3 regions of the Mesorhizobium monacense genome follow, and region 2 is predicted to be linked to each of the others. Evidence: predicted binding sites of a transcription regulator. Region 2 holds the regulator's gene; each other region holds the start of a gene.
The links. The regulator LexA, encoded in region 2, represses DNA repair genes until DNA is damaged. The targets are predictions, from matches to a motif close to TGTTCNNNNTGTGTTCNG.
Positions count from the first base shown of each region.

Region 1: ruvC (crossover junction endodeoxyribonuclease RuvC) is a predicted target of LexA. The motif match lies at 3,018-3,035, and genes of this name have one in related genera.
Region 3: ssb (single-stranded DNA-binding protein) is a predicted target of LexA. The motif match lies at 4,678-4,695, and genes of this name have one in related genera.

Region 1 covers NZ_CM165567.1:6,435,890-6,443,268, reverse strand. The annotation lists gene AC1RUK_RS30875 (metallophosphoesterase) at 1-629, opposite strand, end outside; gene ruvB (Holliday junction branch migration DNA helicase RuvB) at 755-1,792, opposite strand; gene ruvA (Holliday junction branch migration protein RuvA) at 1,836-2,456, opposite strand; gene ruvC (crossover junction endodeoxyribonuclease RuvC) at 2,467-2,976, opposite strand; gene rcdA (protease adaptor protein RcdA) at 3,100-3,630, opposite strand; gene AC1RUK_RS30850 (DUF2269 family protein) at 4,142-4,693, shown strand; gene AC1RUK_RS30845 (sulfite exporter TauE/SafE family protein) at 4,766-5,536, opposite strand; gene AC1RUK_RS30840 (GNAT family N-acetyltransferase) at 5,723-6,181, shown strand; gene AC1RUK_RS30835 (Lrp/AsnC family transcriptional regulator) at 6,285-6,740, opposite strand; gene AC1RUK_RS30830 (DMT family transporter) at 6,874-7,379, shown strand, end outside.
Region 2 covers NZ_CM165567.1:2,422,802-2,430,180, reverse strand. The annotation lists gene AC1RUK_RS11675 (ComEC/Rec2 family competence protein) at 1-2,438, shown strand, start outside; gene lexA (transcriptional repressor LexA) at 2,432-3,172, opposite strand; gene kynU (kynureninase) at 3,635-4,882, shown strand; gene AC1RUK_RS11660 (hormone-sensitive lipase) at 4,912-5,742, shown strand; gene AC1RUK_RS11655 (molybdopterin molybdotransferase MoeA) at 5,753-6,958, opposite strand; gene moaC (cyclic pyranopterin monophosphate synthase MoaC) at 6,959-7,379, opposite strand, start outside.
Region 3 covers NZ_CM165567.1:2,529,760-2,537,138, reverse strand. The annotation lists gene uvrA (excinuclease ABC subunit UvrA) at 1-1,639, opposite strand, end outside; gene AC1RUK_RS12265 (hypothetical protein) at 2,371-2,661, opposite strand; gene AC1RUK_RS12260 (ATP-dependent Clp protease proteolytic subunit) at 2,736-3,341, opposite strand; gene AC1RUK_RS12255 (SRPBCC family protein) at 3,364-3,837, opposite strand; gene AC1RUK_RS12250 (ArsR/SmtB family transcription factor) at 3,834-4,148, opposite strand; gene AC1RUK_RS12245 (cupin domain-containing protein) at 4,193-4,582, opposite strand; gene ssb (single-stranded DNA-binding protein) at 4,797-5,318, shown strand; gene AC1RUK_RS12235 (DUF2306 domain-containing protein) at 5,356-5,754, shown strand; gene AC1RUK_RS12230 (OsmC family protein) at 5,786-6,211, shown strand; gene AC1RUK_RS12225 (hypothetical protein) at 6,472-7,197, shown strand.

The DNA.
Region 1 (7,379 bases), 2.9 Mb from region 2:
TCGCTTACCTTGGCCAGCGTACCGTCGAGATCGTCCAGGCCCTTGAAACCGGTCCGGCCCCAGGCCTGGCCAGGGCGTAGTGCCAGCTGATCCGCAAGTCCGGCAAGCCAGAAGCCGTGTCCGTCCTTTTCCAGGCGCACGACATCGTTCTCCAGCACCGGAATGCCGACAGCCTCCAGCGCCTTGCGCGAAATCGTTGGCCCGGCTCCCGCCGCCTGCGCGGCATGATCGTGCCACCAGTCATGATTGCCGAGGATCGACAAGACGCCGAGCGGTGCCTTGAGACTTGACAGAGCCGAGGCCCATTCCAGTTCAGTCACCTGGTCCGTCACCAGGCGCATGCCAGCAATATAGTCGCCAAGCAGTACGATCAGGTCCGGCTGCAAGGCATTTGCCTCGGCGGCGAGCGAAGCAATCCGCTCGGGCGTCATCCAGGGACGGCACGCATGGATGTCGGCCAGCACGACGGTGCGCAGCTTGAGGCCCGCCGGCCAATGCGGCGGTGTCAGCGAATAGCGCTTCACATGCGTCAACAGCATCGGCTCGATGCCGACCGCATAGGCGCCAAGCGACACCATCGACAGGAACGAGCCGCCGATGAGGCGCAGGAAGCCACGTCTGGTGATCATCAATGAGCCCCGGCCTCTTGAGCAAGACTTGCCATGAAGCGGGCAATTGCGCCTTCACGCTGGCGGAGGCGAGGAGATTTTGCGCAGAAGAGCCGTTCCTCGGGCAACCGAAGAACAAATCTCCGTTACTCTTCCTGGAACAGGCTGATCTGCTGCTGCGCCAAATCCTTCGGCGCATCGAGGCCGAGGTGCCGCCAGGCGTTGGCGGTCAGCACACGCCCGCGCGGCGTGCGCTGGATGAAACCCTGCTGGATCAGGTAGGGCTCGATGATGTCCTCGATGGCGTCGCGCGGCTCGGAGAGCCCCGCGGCGATGGTCTCGATGCCGACCGGCCCGCCGCCGAAATTGCGGGCGATCATCGACAGATAGCGACGGTCGAGCGCATCGAGGCCGAGCGCATCGACCTCCAGCCGGGTCAGCGCCTCGTCGGCGATCCGGCGGTCGACATGACCGTCACCGGCGACCGATGCAAAATCGCGCACGCGGCGCAGCAGCCGGCCGGCGATACGCGGCGTGCCGCGCGCGCGCCGCGCGATCTCCAGCGCGCCGTCGTCGCCCAGTGGCATCGACAGAATCCGGGCGCCGCGGCGCACGATCTGCTCCAGTTCCTCGACCGTGTAGAAATTGAGCCGGACCGGAATGCCGAAACGGTCGCGCAGCGGATTGGTCAACAGGCCGAGGCGAGTGGTGGCGGCAACGAGCGTGAAGCGGGCAAGGTCGATCTTGACGGAACGCGCCGCCGGCCCTTCGCCGATGATCAGGTCGAGCTGGAAATCCTCCATCGCCGGATAGAGGATTTCCTCGACCGCCGGATTGAGCCGGTGGATCTCGTCGATGAACAGCACATCACGGTCTTCAAGGTTGGTGAGCAGCGCCGCCAGATCGCCGGCCTTGGCGATGACCGGACCGGAGGTCGAGCGGAAATTGACGCCGAGCTCGCGCGCCATGATCTGCGCCAGCGTCGTCTTGCCGAGACCGGGCGGGCCGACGAACAGCACATGGTCGAGCGCCTCGCCGCGCCCCTTGGCGGCGTCGACGAAGACCTTGAGGTTGGCCCGCACCGCCGCCTGGCCGACGAAGTCGTCAAGCGTCTGCGGCCGCAAGGTCTGCTCGGCATCCTCGCCGCGTTTGTCGGGGGCGATCAGGCGGGGCGAAAGGCTCATGCTGCCTTCCTTGCACAGGGCAGGGAACGGAACAAGCGACGCCTCACCGCGCCAGTTCCTTCAGCCCAAATCGAATGAGCTTCGAGGCATCGGCGCCCTCGCCGGCCGTCTTCAGCGCCGCTGAGACTGCATTGGCGGCGATGTCGCGCGAATAGCCGAGATTGACCAGCGCCGAGACGGCATCGGTGATCGGCGCAGGTGCGACGCCTTCGCCGAGCTCCTGCTTGAGGCCGATGGTGCCGGAGGCAGCACCGGCATAGGCCGGCGCCTTGTTCTTCAATTCGGTGACGATGCGCTCGGCCACCTTCTTGCCGACGCCCGGCGCGCGAGAGACCATGGCGATGTCGCGCAACGCGATCGCATTGGCGAGATCGGCCGGCGCCAGCGTCGACAAGATCGCCAGCGCCACCTTGGCGCCGACACCCTGCACATTGTTCATCAGCAACCGGAACCATTCGCGTTCCAGCACCGACTGGAAGCCGTAAAGCCGGATCATGTCCTCGCGCACATAGGTCTCGATGAACAGCACCACCGCCTCGCCGGGCGCCGGCAACGCGGCAAGTGTACGCGCCGAGCAATAGGCGACATAGCCGACGCCATGCACATCGACGAGGCAGAAATCCTCCTCGATCTCGTCCAGCGTACCCTTCAGCTTGCCGATCATACGTGATCCCTCATGCCAGAGCCGCCATCCGGTAGGCGACGCTCTGCCGGTGATGCGCGTGGCAGATGGCGATGGCCAGCGCATCGGCGGCGTCGTCGCTGTCGAAGGTCGCCTTAGGCATCAGCACCTTGACCATCATGTGGATCTGCTTCTTGTCGCCATGGCCGACGCCGATCACCGCCTTCTTGACAGCGTTGGGCGCATATTCGGCCACGACCAGCCCGGCGCGCGCCGGCACCAGCATTGCAACTCCGCGCGCTTGGCCGAGCTTCAGCGTCGCCGTCGCATCCTTGTTGACGAAGGTCTGCTCGACCGCAGCCTCGTGCGGCATGGCGGCGTGCAGCACCTCGGCCAGCCCGTCATGCAGCTGGCAGAGTCGAACCGCCAGCGCCGCCTTGTCGTCGGAACGCACGGTGCCGGAGCCGACGAAGCGCAGCAAATTGCCGAGGCTCTCGACGATGCCCCAGCCGGTGCGCCTGAGCCCCGGATCGATACCGATGATGCGAATCGCTTCCCCCATCCGCCAAATCTACCCCAGGCGAACGGTGATGCCAGCGAAATGTGAACAAACCAGAAACAATGCCGCTCAGCAGCTCACTGGCTGCTTGAGACTCCGCTCTGTTGGGAGAAATGCCGCGGCTTTTCAGCCGCGGGCAAAGGCCGTGTTCAGCAAGCTGATCTGGTCGGAAACCGGATTGGCGCGACGGACCGCCGGCGGCGTGTCGGCGAAGGCGTTGCCGTAGATCTCCTCGTCCATGCGGCGCACCAGCGCCTGCAGGCGCAGCGAGCGGGTGACGAGGTCGAGAAAATCCGCCGGCAATTCGGCCCAGCCGATCGCCTCGTCATGCGCCGAAGCGGTGTCGAGACGCACCTTGGATTTTTCCGACGCGACCTGATCGCGGGTCATCTCGCCGGAATTGGCTGCCCGCTGCAGAAGCAGCCAGGAAGCGACCTGCATCAGCCTGGTGGTCAGCCGCATCGACTCGGCCGCATAAAGGGTTGCCGCCGTCCGCGACAGCTTCTTTGCCTCGGCGCGGCCCTTGCCGTCGAGATATTCGGCAGCCTGCTCGACCAGGCCCATGCCCTCCTGGTAGAGTGGCTTGAAGGACTGTGAGAAAACCCGGCGCTCCGCCAATTTAATGGTTTTCGCGCTCCCCTTGGAAGGCTCGTTCATCGATACGCCCCTGCACTGCCGCAAGCCGATTCGGCATCGTATGCCGTCACGCCCTGAACCCTAAATGACTGAAGCTTGAAAATGCGCTTCGCCGCCGGTGAAGGCAAGCACATGTTTAACGAAGGGTTAACGGCGGAGGCGGCGTGGATGTCGTGCCGGCCGCGGACAAAAAAAGAGCCGCGGATAAGGCGGCTCTCAGGAGTTTAACAGGGAGGCGTCAAACAAAGTGGCTCCAACCACTCGGTAAGAATCCAGATCACTGGATGCGCATAGTAAACGCTCGTAAAGCTTAATGAACCCTTAACGGGGCCGGAAAAATTCTCATCGTGCCGCAGATCTGTACCGCTTCGGGACAGGGCGGGCATCGCCCACACCCGTGACAAACGGGCGTCGATACAAGCCGGTCTCCCTCCCGACATCGTTCCGAAACAGCCGCCACGCTAAACGCCCGCTCCTCTGAACCGGGCGGCCGCGTCGCCTGCAATCATTTGGGATATCCAGGGAGAGACCCATGGACTGGTACTCGATCGTCAAATTCCTCCACATCGTCTCGGCCACCCTATGGGTCGGCGGCGGTTTCGTGCTGTTCCTGCTTGGCGTGCTTGCCGAGCGCGCCGGCAACATCGAGGACAAGCTGCAGGCGATGCGCGCCAGCGGGCAGCTGGGCGGCCGTTTCTTCGCGCCGATGTCGATGCTGACGCTTATCTTCGGGCTCATCATGTGCGGCTTCTGGACCGGCTTCTCCGACCTGTGGATCCTGATCGGCCTTGCCGGCTACGCCACCACCTTCTCGATCGGCATGTTCATCTTCAAGCCGACCGCCGAGCGTATGGCCGGCATGATCGCCAAGGACGGCGTGACGCCGGCCGCCCTTGCCGTGGGCCAGCGCATGATGAGCGTGGCGCGCTTCGACTATGCGGTGATGCTGGTGATCGTCGCCGACATGGTTCTCAAGCCGACCGCGCACGACCTCGCCGTCCTTGCCGGCATGGCGCTGGTCGTGGCGGCAGGCGCAACGCTCGCCTTTGGCGGCAGCCGCCGGCTGATGCCGAGCGCTGCCTGAAGCCGATGATGGTTGGGGGCTTCCGGATGGCCGCCCTCGTCGTCTCCCGATCTCATCGGAATGGAACAGGCTCTAGAAGAGGCCGGCAATCCCGTCCCACAGAAGCTTGACCGCGACGACCGCCACGGTCGCGTAGGTGAACGGATAAAAAACCTCCGGCCGCATGCGTCGCACCAGCCAGGCGCCGGCGATGGTCGAGAGCGGCGCCAATGGCATCAGCACCGCCGATGCGGTCAAATTGGCGGTGTCGAACTGGCCGAGCGCGAAGTAGGGGATGAGCTTCAGCGCATTGGTGGCGGCGAAGAAGATCGCCGATGTCCCCGACAGCACCTTCGGATCGAGCCGGATCGGCAGCGCATAGACCTGGAAGGGCGGGCCGCCGACATGGGCAACGAAGCTGGTGAAGCCGGCGACGGTGCCCCAGAAGGCTGCCGCCACGCGGTTGGGCGCCGCGGCATGGTCGGATCCGTGGCGGAACTGCAGATAGAGCCAGCGCAGCACGAAGATCAGCGCGACCGCGCCGACGATTAGACGCACCATCTCTTCGGTGACCAAAGCTGCTGTCAGCCAGCCGAGGCCAATGCCGATCACCGCGCCTGGCATCATGTCGACCAGCATCTTGCGGTCGTAGACGCCCCACCATGTCCAGACCGAAACGATATCCATCAGGCACAGGATCGGCAGCAGGATGGCGGCGGCCTGGACCGGCGGCATCGTCAGCGCCATCAAGGGCACGCCGACAAAGCCGACCGCCCCGCCAAAGCCGCCTTTCGATAGGCCGACGAGAATAACCGCCGGAAGGGCGGCGGCATAGAACCACGGATCGGCGAGCAGACCTGACATGAGAGGAGAGAGGTGGCTGGAGGAATGGCGGGAGCCCTGCAATAACCCAGAAACCTTTGCGCCGCGACAGCCAATATTGGAGGCAGCGGCTGCTGGCGATCAACTGTCCGTAACTCGCCGCTCCAGATTTGCGGCGAGGCTGCTGCCGACGCATAAGGTCGCCGGCCTGTGCACGCAGTTTTGAGAATGAGCGAAATCATTATCCGCCGCGCGGAAGAAGCCGACCTCCCGGCCATCGTCGCCATGCTTGCGGACGATCCGCTTGGACGTGGCCGCGAAGATACCAGCCTGCCGCTTGCCAAACCCTATCGCGATGCCTTTGCGGCCGTAGACGCGGATCCCAACCAGTTTCTCGCCGTCATGACCGAAGGCAGCCGCATCATCGGCACGCTGCAGATCGCCTACCTTGCCGGGCTGTCGCTCCAGGGGGCCTTGCGCGGCCAGATCGAAGCCGTCCGCATCGCCGACGACCGGCGCGGAACAGGACTGGGGCAACGGCTGCTCGAGTGGGCGGTCGAAGAATGCCGCCGACGCGGCTGCAAACTTGTCCAACTGACGACCAACAAGAGCCGCCTCGACGCGCATCGCTTCTATGAGCGGCTTGGCTTCAAGGCCAGCCATATAGGCTACAAGCTGGAACTCTAGAGCAATTCCAGGAAAAGTGTGAAACGGTTTTCCGTCCGGAATTGCGTCAAAACAAACAGATAGAGCGGTTCTGCGTTTCTGTGAAACAATGAAGCGCTCTGGATCAGCTTCGTCCGGCGAGGGCCTCCAGCGGCGGCGGGCGGCGCCTGATCGGCTGCGCCTTGATGATGGCCGTGCTGGTTTCCGCCTTGTCGGCGATACGGTCGAGCAGGTGGTCCAGTTCGCCGATCGAACGCACGAACAGCCGCGCGACAAAGCAGTCGTCGCCCGTGACCTTGTCGCATTCGCCGAACTCTGGGATCTCCTCGATCAGCTTCTGCACGATATGCAGCTTGCCGGGCAAGGGGCGGATGCGCACGATCGCCTGCAGCGAAAAGCCCAGCGCCTGCGGATCGATCTCGATGGTGAAGGCCCGGATGACGCCGCGCTCCTCGAGCCGCCGCAGCCGCTCCGAGACGCTCGGCGACGACAGCCCGACCTGCTGCGCCAGGTCCTTCAACGACATTCGCGAATCCTTCACCAGGATCTCGAGAAGCTTCCTGTCCAGCTCATCCAGCATTTTTACTTCCTGAAATAAAAGCCCAAGAACGCCTAATAAAATAAGGCTCTCTCTCGCGACCGCCTTTTCTATCTCATGGAACGCGCTCGCGCAACATGGGATTGTCAGGCATCGACGATCCAGGGAGCAAGCGATGGACAATACAGTGCGCGGCACGATCGAGATGACGGCGGCCATGGCGATCCTCGGCACGATCGGCTGGTTCGTCGTCATGTCGGGTCAGCCGATCATGGACGTGGTGTTCTGGCGTTGTGCCTTCGGCGCCGTCACGCTGCTGGTCATCTGCGCGGCACTTGGCTTGCTGCGCGGCAGGCTGACGCTTCGCATCGTCGGCATCGCCGCTCTCGGCGGCGCGGCCATTGTCATCAACTGGCTGCTTCTGTTCAGCGCCTTTTCGCGCGCCTCGATCTCGATCGCGACCGCCGTCTACAACACCCAGCCCTTCATGCTGGTCGGCTTCGGCGCGCTGTTCTTCGCCGAGCGGCTGACCCTGACCAAGCTGACCTGGCTTGGCATTGCCTTCGCAGGCATGCTGCTGATCGTGCAGGCGACGCCTGACACCGGCGATGTCGGCACCGACTATTTCACCGGCATCGCGATGGCGCTGGGGGCGGCCTTCTTCTGGGCCGTCGCCGCCAT
Region 2 (7,379 bases):
TCAGCGAGCGGACGCTGTTTGCCGATATTCCACACGCCGAGCCAATGCCGGTTTCATTGCTTGCGCCACGGCCGGGCATCGAGCCTTTGCCGCCCGGCAATCGCGCGCCGGAGCTTGTCCCCGCGACTGTTTCGGTAAAGCGGGTCTCCGGAGCATTCCGCCGTCTTTCCGGTCCCGCAATCCGGCGAAGCATCGCTGCGGCTGGCGGCACGGAGCTTGACCGCGGCATGGGCTTCCTGCTGGTGCCGGTGTTTCTGGCATGCGGGGTGATCTTCTATTTCTCGCTGGCGACGGAACCCGATTTCTACAGGCCCGTCGCCGTGGTCGCCTTGACGGCCGCCTGCGCGGTGGCTTCGCGGTCATGGCTAAGGACGCATTTGTGCTTCATGGCGGCGCTGCTCTGCGCGCTCGGCGTGCTCGCCGCAAAGGTCGAGACCTGGCGCGCCGGAACCCAGATGCTCGGCTCGGAGATCCAAACGCGGCTGACCGGGCGGCTCGCCAGCCTGGAAGAAATGGAAAACGGCCGCGTCAGGCTGACCATCGACGTCATCTCGACGGCCCATCCGAAGCTGCGCTATGCGCCGGAGCGGGTCAGGCTTTCGGCGCGGAAAGTTCCTCCTGATATGACCGCCGGTTCCCTGATCACCGGCTATGCCCGGCTGCTCCCGCCGACCGGACCGGTGCGGCCGAATAGCTACGACTTCTCCTTCGACAGCTATTTTTCCGGCATCGGCGCGAGCGGGTTTTTCCTCGGCAATCCGAAGACTGTTGTCCCAAAGACTGGCGCTGGCGAAGACGCACCATCCAGGACGCGCTTGGCGTCCGCAATCGAGAATGCCCGGGAGAGCATCGCGGACCACATTCGCGGCCAGATTGGCGGCCCGGAGGGCGAGATTGCTGCGGCATTGATCGTCGGCGTGCGCGCCGGCATTCCCAATGAGATCAACGAGGCGATGCGGCGCACCGGCATCTACCACATCATCTCGATCTCCGGCCTGCACATGGCGCTGGTCGCCGGAACCATTATGGGGCTGCTGCGCGGCGCCTTCGCCCTGTTTCCCGATTTCGCATCGCGCCGGCCGGTGAAGAAATATGCGGCCGCCGCGGCGCTCTTTTCCATCGCCGCCTACCTCGTCTTTTCCGGCATCGTCGTCGCGGCCGAACGCAGCTTCATCATGCTGGCGGTGATGCTGGTCGCCGTGCTGTTCGACCGCGCGGCGCTCACCATGCGCAATCTGGCGATCTCGGCGATTGCCGTGATCCTGGTGTCGCCGCACGAAGTGGTCGGCCCGAGCTTCCAGATGTCGTTTGCGGCGACCGCGGCCCTTGTCGGTGCCTATGCCGGCTGGTCGGACTACCGTGCCGGCAGAGCGACGTCGCCGCCGCCACGGCGATCGCCGCTCGCCTTCGTCACGCGAAAATTCCTGCTCGGCATGGGCGGCCTCGCCATGACCTCCATCATCGCCGGCAGTGCGACCGCGCTCTTCGCCATCTGGCATTTTCAGCGCGTGTCGCCGCTCAGCCTGCTTGCCAACCTGGCCGTCATGCCGATCGTCTCGCTGATCGTCATGCCGTTCGCCGTGCTCAGCGCGCTGGCGATGCCGTTCGGCGCCGATGGACCCTTCCTCTATGTGATGGGCAAGGGGCTGACGGCGATGATCGCAATATCCGGATGGATTTCCGAGCGCTCGCCGATCGATGCTGTCGGGCTGATCTCCATTCAGTCGGTACTGCTGGTGACGATCGCGCTGGTCATCGCCACCATGGCGACGACATGGCTCAGGCTGGCAGCCGTTCCGTTCGCATTCGCCGGCCTGCTGACTGTCTCCGACACTCGCACGCCTGACGTTCTCGTCTCGGAGGATGGGCATCTTGTGGCAATGCCGATCGGGGGCGGCGAACTCGCCATCAACCGCGTGCGATCGAACGAGTTCACCACCGACAACTGGAAACGGGCTGTGAAGTCCGAAACCATTGTGGAGCCCGAGACCTTCGAGAAGGGTGACGCGCGGTTCGACATGGATCCGGCCGACCTGCCGCCGGGCTCACCCTTCTACTGCAGCAGCGGTCTTTGCCTCGCGCGGCATCCGTCTGGCGCGATCATCGCGTATGCAGAAGACCGCAAGGACGCGTGGCGGGCGTGTGCTTTCGCTACCCTGATCATCGTCAACGACGCCACCGCCTACGACCCTTGCCGCAATCCGCTTGTCCTTGTCGTCAGGAAACGGCAACTTGCCCGCTTGGGCAGCGCCGCTGTCTTCTTCGATCAGCAATCGGCAATCGCGCCGGCAGAGATAGACTTCGCGGTCGAGCAGCCGTACCGGCCCTGGCACGAGCAGCGAAGATTCTCACGCGAGGCGAGGGGCCTGCCGCCTTACAAGAGACCCGAAAGGCAGGCCAGCAAACCGCCGCCAAAACAACCGCCGCCGCCTCAGTAGCGGCGGATCAGACCGACCAGCTTGCCCTGCACCTTGACCCGGTCGGGCCCGAAGATGCGGGTTTCATAGGCCGGATTGGCGGCTTCCAGCGCAATCGAGGCGCCCTTGCGGCGGAAGCGCTTCAGCGTCGCTTCCTCCTCGTCGACCAGCGCCACTATGATCTCTCCCGGGCTCGCCGTGTCGGCGTTGCGGATGATGACCGTATCGCCGTCGAAGATCCCGGCCTCGATCATCGAATCGCCCTTGACCTCCAGCGCGTAATGCTCGCCGCCCATGATCATGTCCGGCGGCACCGAGATCGAATGCGTCTGATGCTGGATGGCGTCGATCGGCACACCGGCCGCGATCCGCCCCATCACCGGGATGGACACTGCCGCAACCGCATCGTCGTCATTGCCCGCCTGGGGCGTGCGCGACGATGCCATAGGCTTGATCTGCCGTCCGAGGCCGCCCTGCCCAAGACTGCCCTGAATGACGCTCGGCGAGAACTTCTTCGCCGCATTGAGGCCGGGAGCAATCGAGTCCGGCAGGCGCAGCACTTCGAGCGCGCGCGCCCGATTGGGCAGCCGGCGAATGAAACCGCGCTCCTCCAGCGCCGTGATCAGCCGGTGGATGCCCGACTTCGAGGCAAGATCGAGCGCCTCTTTCATTTCGTCGAAGGAGGGTGGAATGCCGCTTTCCTTCAGCCGCTCATGGATGAACATCAGCAGTTCATGTTGTTTGCGTGTCAGCATCGCGGCCCCCAACGGAATCAGAAAAACAAACCCAGAACAAACACTATCTGTTCCAGTTGTGTTCCGCAACTGTTTAAAGTTTAATGAATGGGTTAAGGCTCCCGAAACGATGTCGCGTGCGACAGCGAATATCCCAGCCCCTTAGATGCCGGCTTCATCGCATTGATTTTGTTATCGTTTACGGCCAACCACCGGCCTGGGAGCTGGTTGGAAGTCGGCAATCATTCGCCGCAAACAATGTAGGTAGGGCCGTGTTTGACGATCCAGCCCGCTCGATGCACCGTGAACGAAACGAACTCAAAATGCCAACTATGAGCAGGGGTCGAGGGTGTCGTTGGGCCGATAAGTCATCAATGCAGGTTCTTGCAGCGCGATGGCCTGTGATGAGAGAAAGTACCGATCGTCGGCTTGTGTCATCATTGCGTGCCGGTGTCGTGCGTATCTGGGGGGAGCAGACATATCATGACAGGAATTCCTGATCTTGCGGCCGTCGAAGCGATGGACGCCGCGGATCCACTGCGCCCCTTGCGCGACCGCTTCATCCTGCCCGAAGGGGTAATCTATCTCGACGGCAATTCGCTGGGTGCAGCCTCGCATGCCGCCTTCGACGAGCTACGCAAGGCGGCGACCGAAGAATGGGCGTACGACCTCATCCGCGCCTGGAACACTGCCGGCTGGTTCAACATGCCGGTCGAACTCGGCGATCAGCTCGGGCGCCTGATCGGCGCCGCTCCCGGCCAGACGGTGGTCTGCGACACGACATCGATCAACATCTACAAGCTGCTGCACGCGGCAATGGCCATCCGGCCGGATCGGCCCGTCATCGTCGCCGAGGGCGACAGCTTTCCGACCGACCTCTACATGGCTGAAGGTGTCGCCTCGACTCGAAAGAACACTGTGCTGCGCCTTGCAGGCGTCGACGCACCGACGATCGAAGAGCTGATCGACGACCGGGTCGCGGTGGTGCTGGTCAACCACGTCAACTACAAGTCAGGCGAACTGCGTGACATGACGGCGCTGACGCGCATCGCCCATGACGCCGGGGCGCTGATCGTCTGGGATCTCTGCCACACAGCAGGCGCCATGCCGGTCGAACTGGACACGGCGAATGCCGATTTCGCTGTCGGCTGCACCTACAAATATTTGAATGGCGGCCCGGGCTCTCCCGCCTTCATCTATGCCGCGGAGCGCCATCATGCCGATGTGCTGCAGCCGCTCAGCGGATGGTGGAGCCACGCGCGGCCCTTCGCCTTCGAGCAGGCCTACGCAGCCGGCACCGGCATCCGCCGGTTTCTGTGCGGCACGCAGCCGGTCCTGTCGATGCGCACGCTGAAGGGCGCGCTCGACATCTGGAACGATGTCGACATGGCGGCCGTGAGAAAGAAAAGCATCGCCCTGGCCGACCTGTTCATCGAACTCGTCGAGGCAAAATGCGGCGCCTATGGTCTCACGCTCGAAAGCACCCGCGACAGCGCCAGGCGCGGCAGCCAGATTTCATTCATGCACGAGCACGGCTACCAGATCATGCGGGCGCTGATCGAACGCGGCGTTATCGGCGATTTCCGGGCGCCGTCGACCATACGCTTTGGCTTTACCCCGCTCTATGTCGGCTACGCCGATGTGTGGCACGCTGTTGAGGTGTTGGAAGAGATCCTGCGCAGTGGGGCCTGGAAAGACGGACGTTTCGCCGTCAAGTCAGCCGTCACCTGAGCGGCAGGGAGAGCAGGGGGAGGGCACAGTTGCTGGAACATCGTATTTCCGACTGGGACAACGCCTATACAAACGGCGCCAACATAGCTGGCGGCGATCGCTGGCCGGCCGCCTGGGTCGAGCCCGCGCGGGCCTTTCGTGACGCTCTTTCGGCCGAGGGCAGGGCGCGGCTCGACATCGTCTACGGCGACAGACCGCGCAACCGGCTCGATCTTTTCCTGCCGAGCACCCCGCCCAAGGGGCTCGTGGTGTTCCTGCATGGCGGTTACTGGAAGGCGTTCGACAAGAGTTTCTGGTCGCATCTTTCGGCCGGGCCGATCGGGCATGGCTATGCGGTGGCTATGCCCTCCTACACGCTATGTCCCGAGATACGCATCGGCGGCATCGTTCGCGAGGTCGGCGCGGCGATCGGCAAGGCGGCGGCACTGGTCGATGGGCCATTGATGCTGACCGGGCATTCGGCCGGCGGCCATCTCGCCAGCCGAATGGCGAGTGCAACCACGCCTCTGTCGCCCGAAGTGACTGGTCGCATACGTCATGTCGTGTCGATCTCGGGTGTGCACGACCTGCGCCCGCTCATGCGCACAGCCATGAACGAGACGCTGGCGATCGACGAGGCCGAAGCACTGACCGAAAGCCCGGCCCTTCTGCGCCCGATGGACAATGCACGCCTGACCTGCTGGGTCGGCGGTGGCGAGCGCGCCGAGTTCCTGCGCCAGAGCGCGCTGCTGGCCAATGTCTGGATCGGCCTCGGTGCCGCGACCAGCTCGGTGGTCGAGCCGGACCGGCACCATTTCAGCATCATAGACGGTCTTTGCAACCCGGAGCATCCGCTGAGCCGGACGCTGGTTGTCGAGTAAGGGAACGGGTTCAGCGCAACATCAGCACGCTGCAGGCAGCGCCTGCTGCAGCGGCAGGGGCGAACGGCTCGCGCACGATCAGCCCGTTGGCGTCGGCGAGCATTCTCAGCATCGAGGAATCCTGGATGCCGAACGGCGTCGCCACCAGGCTGTCTCCATCTTCCCGGACCACGGCACGCACATAGTCTTGCCTGAGATCGTTGGCCGGCATCGCGGTCCCGAGGCGGGCCGCGCGCATGTCCTGCTGGAAGCCGCGGTCGCCGAGCCGCGCCAGCAGCGGCTTCAGGAACAGCTGCGAACAGACGAGGCTGGCAACCGGATTGCCGGGCAAGCCGATGCAGCTTATCTCCCCGAGCCGACCGAACATCAGCGGCTTGCCCGGGCGCATGGCGATCTTCCAGAAGTCGAGCGTCATGCCTTCGCCGGTCAGCACGTCATGGATCAGGTCGTGGTCGCCAACCGAGGCGCCGCCGAGCGTGACGATGACATCGGCGCGTTGCTCGACCGCCTGCCTCACCAGCGCGGCAATTGCCTCCTTGCGATCGGCGGCGATGCCGAGGTCGAGTGCACGGGCGCCAACCGATTGCGCGGCGGCGGCGACGCCATAGGCATTGGACGAGATGATCTGGTCGGGGCCGAGCTCGCTGCCCGGCGGCAGGAGTTCGTCGCCGGTGGCGATGATGGCGACCAGCGGCCTTTTGACCACGCTCACGCTTGGGTGGTTGGCCGATGCCGCCAGGGAGAGTGCCACCGGATCGAGCAGTCGGCCTTTTTCGAGCAGCACGTCGCCCCTGGTGAAATCGAGACCGACGCGGCGGATATTGCGTCCTTCGGCTGTCGGTTCCGTTACCTCGATGGCGCCGCCGCCGAGATCCCTGACATTCTCCTGGATGACGATGGTGTCGGCGCCTTCGGGCAGCGGCGCGCCGGTGAAGATACGCACTGCCTGACCATTGTGGACAGCACCTTCAAAGCCACGCCCTGCCGGCGCCATGCCAATCACCGAAAGCCGCGCCGGCACTGAGGCGATATCGGCGGCCCGAACGGCGTAGCCATCCATGGCGGAGGCGTTGAACGGCGGCTGGGTGCGCAGCGCCATGACGGGTTCGGCCAGCACCCGGCCAGTTGCATCGATGAGCGCGACGCTTTCGCTGCCTGTCGGCCGCGCGCCTTCAAGCAGGCGCTCGAGCGCTTCGGCGACCGGAACCAGCGCCATCTAGGCGCCTGCCTTATGGCTGGTGGACCGGTAATCGCCTGATTTGCCGCCGGTCTTTTCGACCAGCCGGATGCCGGAGATCACCATGGCGCGGTCGACCGCCTTGGCCATGTCGTAGATGGTCAGGCACGCGACCGAGGCCGCTGTCAGTGCCTCCATCTCGACGCCGGTCTTGCCGGTGACGCGGGCCAGCGCAGTGACCTTCAGGCCTGGAAGCGAATGGTCCGGCTCGATGTCGACGGAAACTTTGGTCAACAGCAGCGGATGGCAGAGCGGGATCAGCTCATGCGTCTTCTTTGCGGCCATGATGCCGGCGATGCGCGCGGTGCCGAGCACGTCACCCTTCTTGGCATCCCCGGCCAGGATCATGTTCAGCGTTTCGGGAAGCATAGCGACAAAGCCTTCGGCGATTGCCGTCCGT
Region 3 (7,379 bases), 110 kb from region 2:
CATTGTCGCGCTGGTGCAGGCCGATCGACGGCTCGTCCAGCACATAGAGCACGCCGGTGAGGCCGGAGCCGATCTGCGACGCCAGGCGGATGCGCTGGCTCTCGCCGCCCGACAGCGTGCCGGAATTGCGCGACAGCGTCAGATAGTCGAGCCCGACATCGTTGAGGAAGCGCAGCCGCTCGCGGATCTCCTTCAGCACCCGCACGGCGATCTCGTTCTGCTTGTCGTTGAGCTGCGCGGGCAGGTCGGTGAACCACTGGTCTGCCTTGCGGATCGACTGCTCGGTCACCTCGCCGATATGCTTTCCCGCGATCTTCACCGCCAGCGCCTCCGGCTTCAGCCGGTAGCCTTTGCAGACGGGGCAGGGCGTCGCCGACATGAAGCGCTCGATCTCCTCGCGCATCCAGGCGGATTCGGTTTCCTTCCAGCGCCGCTCGAGATTGGGGATGACGCCTTCGAAAGTCTTGGTCGTCTTGTAGGAGCGCAGGCCGTCATCATACTGGAAGGTGATCTCGCGCTCGCCCGTGCCGTGCAGGATGGCTTCCTGGGCTTCCGCGGCCAGGTCCTTGAACTTGTCGCCGAGCTTGAAGCCATAGGCCTTGCCCAGCGCCTCCAGCGTCTGTGCGTAATAGGGCGAGGTCGATTTCGCCCACGGGCTGACCGCGCCGTCGCGCAGCGAGACGTTCTCGTCCGGCACGACCAGATTGCCGTCGATGGCGCGCTGGCTGCCGAGACCGTCGCAGGTCGGACAGGCGCCGAACGGATTGTTGAACGAGAACAGCCTGGGCTCGATCTCCGGAATGGTGAAGCCGGACACCGGGCAGGCGAACTTTTCCGAGAACAGGATGCGCTCATGCGTCTCGTTCTTCGACTTGTTGACCGAATCCTCGCCGGTCTGGCTGGCGTCGAGCGGCCTGTCGGCGAATTCGGCCACGGCCAGGCCTTCGGCAAGTTTCAGCGCCGTTTCGATGGAATCGGCAAGCCGGGTGGCAAGGTCGCCGCGCACCACGATGCGGTCGACGACGACGTCGATGTCATGCTTGTACTTCTTGTCCAGAGCCGGCACGTCGGCGATCTCGTAGAAGACGCCGTCGACCTTGACGCGCTGAAAGCCCTTCTTCTGCAGTTCCAGCAGTTCCTTGCGGTACTCGCCTTTCCTGCCGCGCACGATCGGCGCCAGGATAAACAGGCGCGTGCCTTCCTCGACGGCCAGCACGCGGTCGACCATCTGCGACACTGTCTGGCTCTCGATCGGCAGGCCGGTGGCCGGCGAGTAGGGAATGCCGACGCGCGCGAACAGAAGCCGCATGTAGTCGTAGATTTCGGTGACGGTACCGACCGTCGAGCGCGGGTTCTTTGAGGTGGTCTTCTGCTCGATGGAGATGGCAGGCGACAGACCGTCGATCTGGTCGACGTCGGGCTTCTGCATCATTTCGAGGAATTGCCGCGCGTAGGCCGACAGGCTCTCGACATAGCGGCGCTGGCCCTCGGCATAGATGGTGTCGAAGGCGAGCGACGACTTGCCGGACCCAGACAGGCCGGTCATGACGATCAGGCTGTCACGCGGCAGGTCGAGATCGACATTCTTCAGATTGTGTTCGCGCGCCCCGCGAATGGAAAGGTATTTATGGTCGGCCATTGCCGGTCGCCGCCTCAGGTCTGGAATTCGTGGGATCGGCGGGTTTTCCCGGCCATCCCCTATGTAGGTATTTTTGCCGCCACGTCGAGAGACGCCACAAATCTCGACAGAAGCGTTTAACCGTCTTTCGCGCGAGGGGGCAAGCGGAAAGAACAAAGGCCGAACACGCTCCTGACAAAGTGCTGTGAAGAACCGGAAAGGCGGGCACTCCGTTGAGCAGGTTCCGACACACTGCCCTGACCTGGACGTAACCCCGTCGATCACATTTTCCGTAACCGGCTATTCAAAGGTTGACGCTGCCGACTCAGGGGCGCAGTGTCCAGCGGTCAACGGAGCCGGCCGTCTTTCGATGGCCTCGCCGCCTCAGGCGGCTTGCGAGACGCCGCAGGCTTTTGCGATTTGCGCTTCGGACGACATCGTCGCAACGGACAGAGGAGCGGAGCATGACGCCACCGGACAGTCCCTTGAGGCTCCAGATATGCCTGGAGCCGCGGCGGGCATAAGTGCCAGGGTGGGCGTGAGCGCCCGACCCGACAAACCGTGACCTGCCGATCCCCCTGACAATCAGAGACCACTGGTCGGATCGTCGGCTGAATGCCGCGAAGCATCCGAAATCAAAGTCGGTATAACACTACCGACACATTGGATTTAAGATCCATAAAAGGCCCCGTCCGTTTGCGGAAGCAGCGGCGGGGCCGTTCGTTTGAGGAGATGGCGGCAAGACCCGAAAGCTACCGGCCGGATGGCCTGATCGCGCCGGCGCCGATATCGACGGTGATGCTGCCGGAAATCCTGACATCGGTGTCGCCGATCTTGAACTGGCCGTTGCCGCTGGCAGGCAGCGCGTCGTCGGGCTCGGGCTGAGGAGCCGGCTTGGCGATGCGATAGTCGCTGGTCACGCCCGGCAGGGCGCCTTTCTGGGTCGAACTGTCATCGGCAAAGGCAGCTCCAGCCAGCATGCTGGCGCTCGCGAGGGCGGCAGTGACGGTGCAGAAAAGTCTGGACAAGCGGATGTCACTCATTGCCGAACTATAGGGTCGCGCCGCAGGCGGTGCCAGACCGGCAGCAATCAAATTGCCGAGCGTGAGCAGCCTCCTCAAGCCGCCTTCTTGCGGGTGTCGAACACATGGTCGACGAGACCCCAGGCCTTCGCCTCCTCGGCGGTCATGAAATAATCGCGGTCCAGCGTGCGTTCGACTTCTTCGTAAGTACGCCCGCAATGATGCGCGTAAAGCTCGGTCATGCGCCGCTTGGTGCGCAATATGCCCTCGGCATGGCGCTGGATGTCGGAAGCCTGGCCCTGGAAGCCGCCCAGCGGCTGGTGCAGCACGATGCTGGTGTTGGGCAGCGCGATGCGCCGCCCTGGTGTGCCGGCCATCAGCAGGAAAGACGCCATCGAGGCGGCAAAGCCCATGCAGACGGTCGATACCGGGCAGGAGATGTACTGCATCGTGTCGTAGATGGCGAAGCCGCTGGTCACCACGCCGCCTGGCGAGTTGATGTAGAGCGAGATCTCCTTCTCGGGATTGTCGGATTCCAGCGACAGAAGCTGGGCGCAGACCAGCGCCGACACGCCGTCATTGATCTCTCCGTTGATGAAGACGATGCGCTCGCGCAGCAGCCGCGAAAATATGTCGAAGGCGCGTTCGCCACGGCTCGATTGCTCGATCACCATCGGCACCAGATTGGCAAGGCCGCTCATTGTCTTTCTCCGATCTCGTTGGTCAGGCCGCGCGCAGCAGGCGATGCACATTCGCGGCGCTAGGTAGCATCGACCTGCGCGCGTCGAGCGAAAGCCGGCAGCCGGCGCCTGCCATGGCGACCACAGGCGTTGCTGCCCGGGCGAACCCGTCATGGACAATACGCAGATGCGTGCCGCCCGAAGCCGTACGGTCGAGGGTAAACGTGACGATGCTGTCGAGCGCTTGGCTGGCATCGTCCGGCTCCGGCCGCTCGCGCCAGGAATAGCGCAGCAGCCGTCCGGGCTCGGCATCGAGGATTTCGCAGTCGATCGGCGCGTCCGGCCCGGCAAAGGCAAAGCGGCGGCCGATCTCGGGCTTGATGTCGTTTGGCATCATCCAGGCCGCGAGCAGCTTCGGCTCGGTCAGCGCGCGCCACACTTTCTCCGGCGGCTCCGGCAATTCGCATTCGAATTCGAGCGAGTCCGCAACACTTTTAGCATGTTCTTTCAGTGTCATTGGTCCATGTCCTTCAAGACAGCCTTCAGCCTTTCGATGCGCTCCGGCCAGAACGCACGGTAGCGCTCGATCCAGCCGAGCAGCGGGTCGAGCCCTTGCGGATCGGCACGGTAGTAAGCGTTGCGGCCGGCCCGCCGCTCGGTGACCAGGCCGGCGCCGCGCAGCACCGCCAGATGCTGCGAGACCGCCGGCTGCGATACCGTCAGGCCGGTGCGCAGCTCCGACACCGTCATCTCGCTGGCGGCAAGCCGCTCGTAGACGGCGCGGCGCGTCGGGTCGGCAAGGGCGCGAAAAATCTCTGCTTCGATCATGGTCAAAGCATAAGTGGATACTTATCGATTTGGCAAGTGCTGTTTTAAGGCGCCGCCGGAAGCCAGCGTCTCACCGGCTCGGCAGATCCGTCAAAAATTGCCTCGAAGATCGGTGATGCCAGCACGGCATGGATGTGAAGCGTCTCGGTGCCGACGTTTCGAAAACCGTGCTTCCTCTTCGCGGGCACGAGAAGCGACTGTCCCGCCGTCAGCGTCATGCGGTCGTCGTCGATCCACATTTCGGCGGTTCCGCTGATGACGGTAAGCACCTCCTCGACCGAGTGCCAATGTGTCGGAGCCCCGACACCCGGCTGAACCCATTGTTCAAATAGGCAGAGCTGGCTGGCACCGTTGCCGGCGGAAACCTGCATCCGGGTTTCCACGCCTGCCCGCCACGGCTCTCGCGGATGATCCATGTGTGCGATGACTCTCATTCGCAGCCGCCGCCTTTCGATCCCGACATATTCGCAATTTCAAACGGGCACCCTACCTCTTGCTGACATTCCTTGACAGCCGGGAGTGACAAGAATAGAACAAAAAAAGAACAAAAACCTTGTGGGAAAAGGCAGCCACAGCAGGCGGGGATTGTCCGTAGCCTGTAAGGTGCGGTCGGCAAAAAATTGTTTCGGATGAGCGCGGAGAAGTATGATGGCGGGTAGCATCAACAAGGTCATTCTGGTGGGCAATCTCGGGGCGGACCCTGAAATCCGCCGCCTGAACTCGGGTGAGCCGGTCGTCAACATCCGCATCGCCACGTCGGAAAGCTGGCGCGACAAGAATTCCGGCGAGCGCAAGGAAAAGACCGAGTGGCACAACGTCGTCATCTTCAACGACCAGATCGCCAAGGTCGCCGAGCAGTATCTGAAGAAGGGCATGAAGGTCTATGTCGAGGGCCAGTTGCAGACGCGCAAATGGCAGGACCAGACCGGCAATGACCGCTATACGACCGAAATCGTGCTGCAGAAATTCCGCGGTGAATTGCAGATGCTCGACGCGCGCGGCGAGGGCGGCGGCCAGGTCGGCAACTATGCCGGCGGTGGCAACAGCAGCCGCGGTTCCGATTTCGGCCAGTCTGGCCCGAACGAAGGTTTTAGCCGCGGCGGCGGTGGCGCCAAGGGCGGTGGCGGCGGTGGTTCGTCGCGCGAGCTGGACGACGAAATCCCGTTCTGACGATCGAGATCCCGTCAGCATTTGAGGAGAGGGCGAGATGTCGCTCGGACCGCTTCTATCCGCGCCCCCTCCCATTCCATGGCATGCGTTCGCGGCCTTTGCCGCGCTGGCTGTAGGCGGAGCGCAGTTGGCGCTGCCGAAAGGCACGCTGCGCCACCGTGCGATGGGCTATGTCTGGGCCGCGCTGATGCTGGTCATCGCCATCTCGAGTTTCTGGATCCAGCAGATCCGCGTCTTCGGCCGCTTCAGCCCGATCCATCTGCTGTCGATCCTGGTGCTGGTCACGGTACCGTTGGCGGTCTGGCACGCGCACGCCCATCGCGTCGAAAGGCATCGCCGCGTCATGATTGCGACCTATGTTTTCGCTCTGATCGGCGCCGGCGTGTTCACGCTGATGCCGGGCCGCATCATGCACGCGGTCGTGTTCGGCCGGTAATCAGCGCGATGCACTTGTAGGGAAGAATCCAGTGAAAGCACGCGTGAAATGGGTCGAGGAACGTACCTTTGTCGGCGAGTCCGGCAGCGGTCATAAGGTCGTGCTGGGCACCGCTTTCGGCCCTGAAGGCAGGACGCCGGGTCCGAGCCCGATGGAACTGGTGCTGATCGGCACCGGTGGCTGCTCGGCCTATGACGTGGTCCATATCCTCGAAAAGGGCCGCGAGGCGGTCGAGGACTGCGTCGTCGAGCTCGACGCTGACCGGGCCGAGACCGAGCCCCGGGTCTTCACCCGCATCCACATGCATTTCATCGTCAAGGGCCGCGCGCTGTCACACGACAAGGTGAAGCGGGCGATTGATCTGTCGATCGAAAAATATTGCTCGGCGACTGCGATGATGGCCAAGACCGCGGCTGTCACCCACGATTTCGAGGTTGTCGATACCTCGGCGAAGTAGCGCTGGCGGTTTGCCGCGTGAGTTGAAACCGCGTCGGGGGACTCTCGACTCGTCGAACATCCGGAATTGCCCGTACGGATTAGTCTCAACGAGTGATACCGCCAAGAAGCAGCGTTGGTCTCAGTGCCTGCGGGCTAGTGCTCCAGGGATTCCTTCGTTGCTTCCTGCATCGCGGCATCACCCGACTTGGCGTCTATCACTGCGTTTTGGAAGATGGGATGCTGGGTCGCTGACGTCGACATGAACCATGGAGGCGCACGATGGAGCCTGATGAGAAGGCCAAGAACGACGCCACGGTGGGTGACCACTCGAAAGAGAACGGGGCCGCCGAAGTCGCCGCACTCGACCACGACGAGCACGACATCTCCGAACATGGTGTCGCGGATCCTGGTGACCTCGACATCGGCGTGAACCAGGACTCGGAGACTGGCGACGACGTCGGTATGGGGGTGTCGATCATCGGTTCGCAGCCTCCCACCGTGAAACTCGACGCGGAGGTCGACCAGGACGGCGAGATAGATCAGGACGCGGAGATCGCGAGCGAAACGGGCGTTTCCGGAGGCCGGGACATCGAAGTCGCGGCCGATCAGAGGCCCGAGGTCGATCAGAGGATAGAAGTCGATGTCGAAGTCAGCGAAGACGACGGGATTATCATCGTCGAAATCGACGCCGAGGTGGAAGACGATGTCGAAATCGAGAGCGATCTCGATGTCGACGTCGACGATGACGACGAAGACAGCCTCGATGCCGAGATTAATCAGGAGACCGAGACTGACGGAAACCTCGATGTCGATGTGGAAGTCCGCGATGACCTCGATGCCGAGGTCGATGTAGACATCGCCGCCCTCATCAAGACCGCTTTGCTGGGCGCCGTCGATGTCGCAGAGAACGATGACGCGGCCTCCATCGATGTCGACCTTTACGAGAAAGCCGCCGTCGATGGAGATGTCGGGATCATCGTCGACTTGAGCGACATCGACGCCTGAACTTTCATGGCCTGAGCAGGAAAAGTGCGTAGCGGTTTTCTGTCCGGAATTGCGTAAGAACAAAGACTTAGAGCGGGTCGGCTGCCATCAATAGCTGAACCGCTCTGGGGGGAGCAAGCCGGGGTTCGCCCCGGCTTTTTCGTGCTTCGGCTCGCGCGGCGGCAGCGCTTCGACTTTGGGTT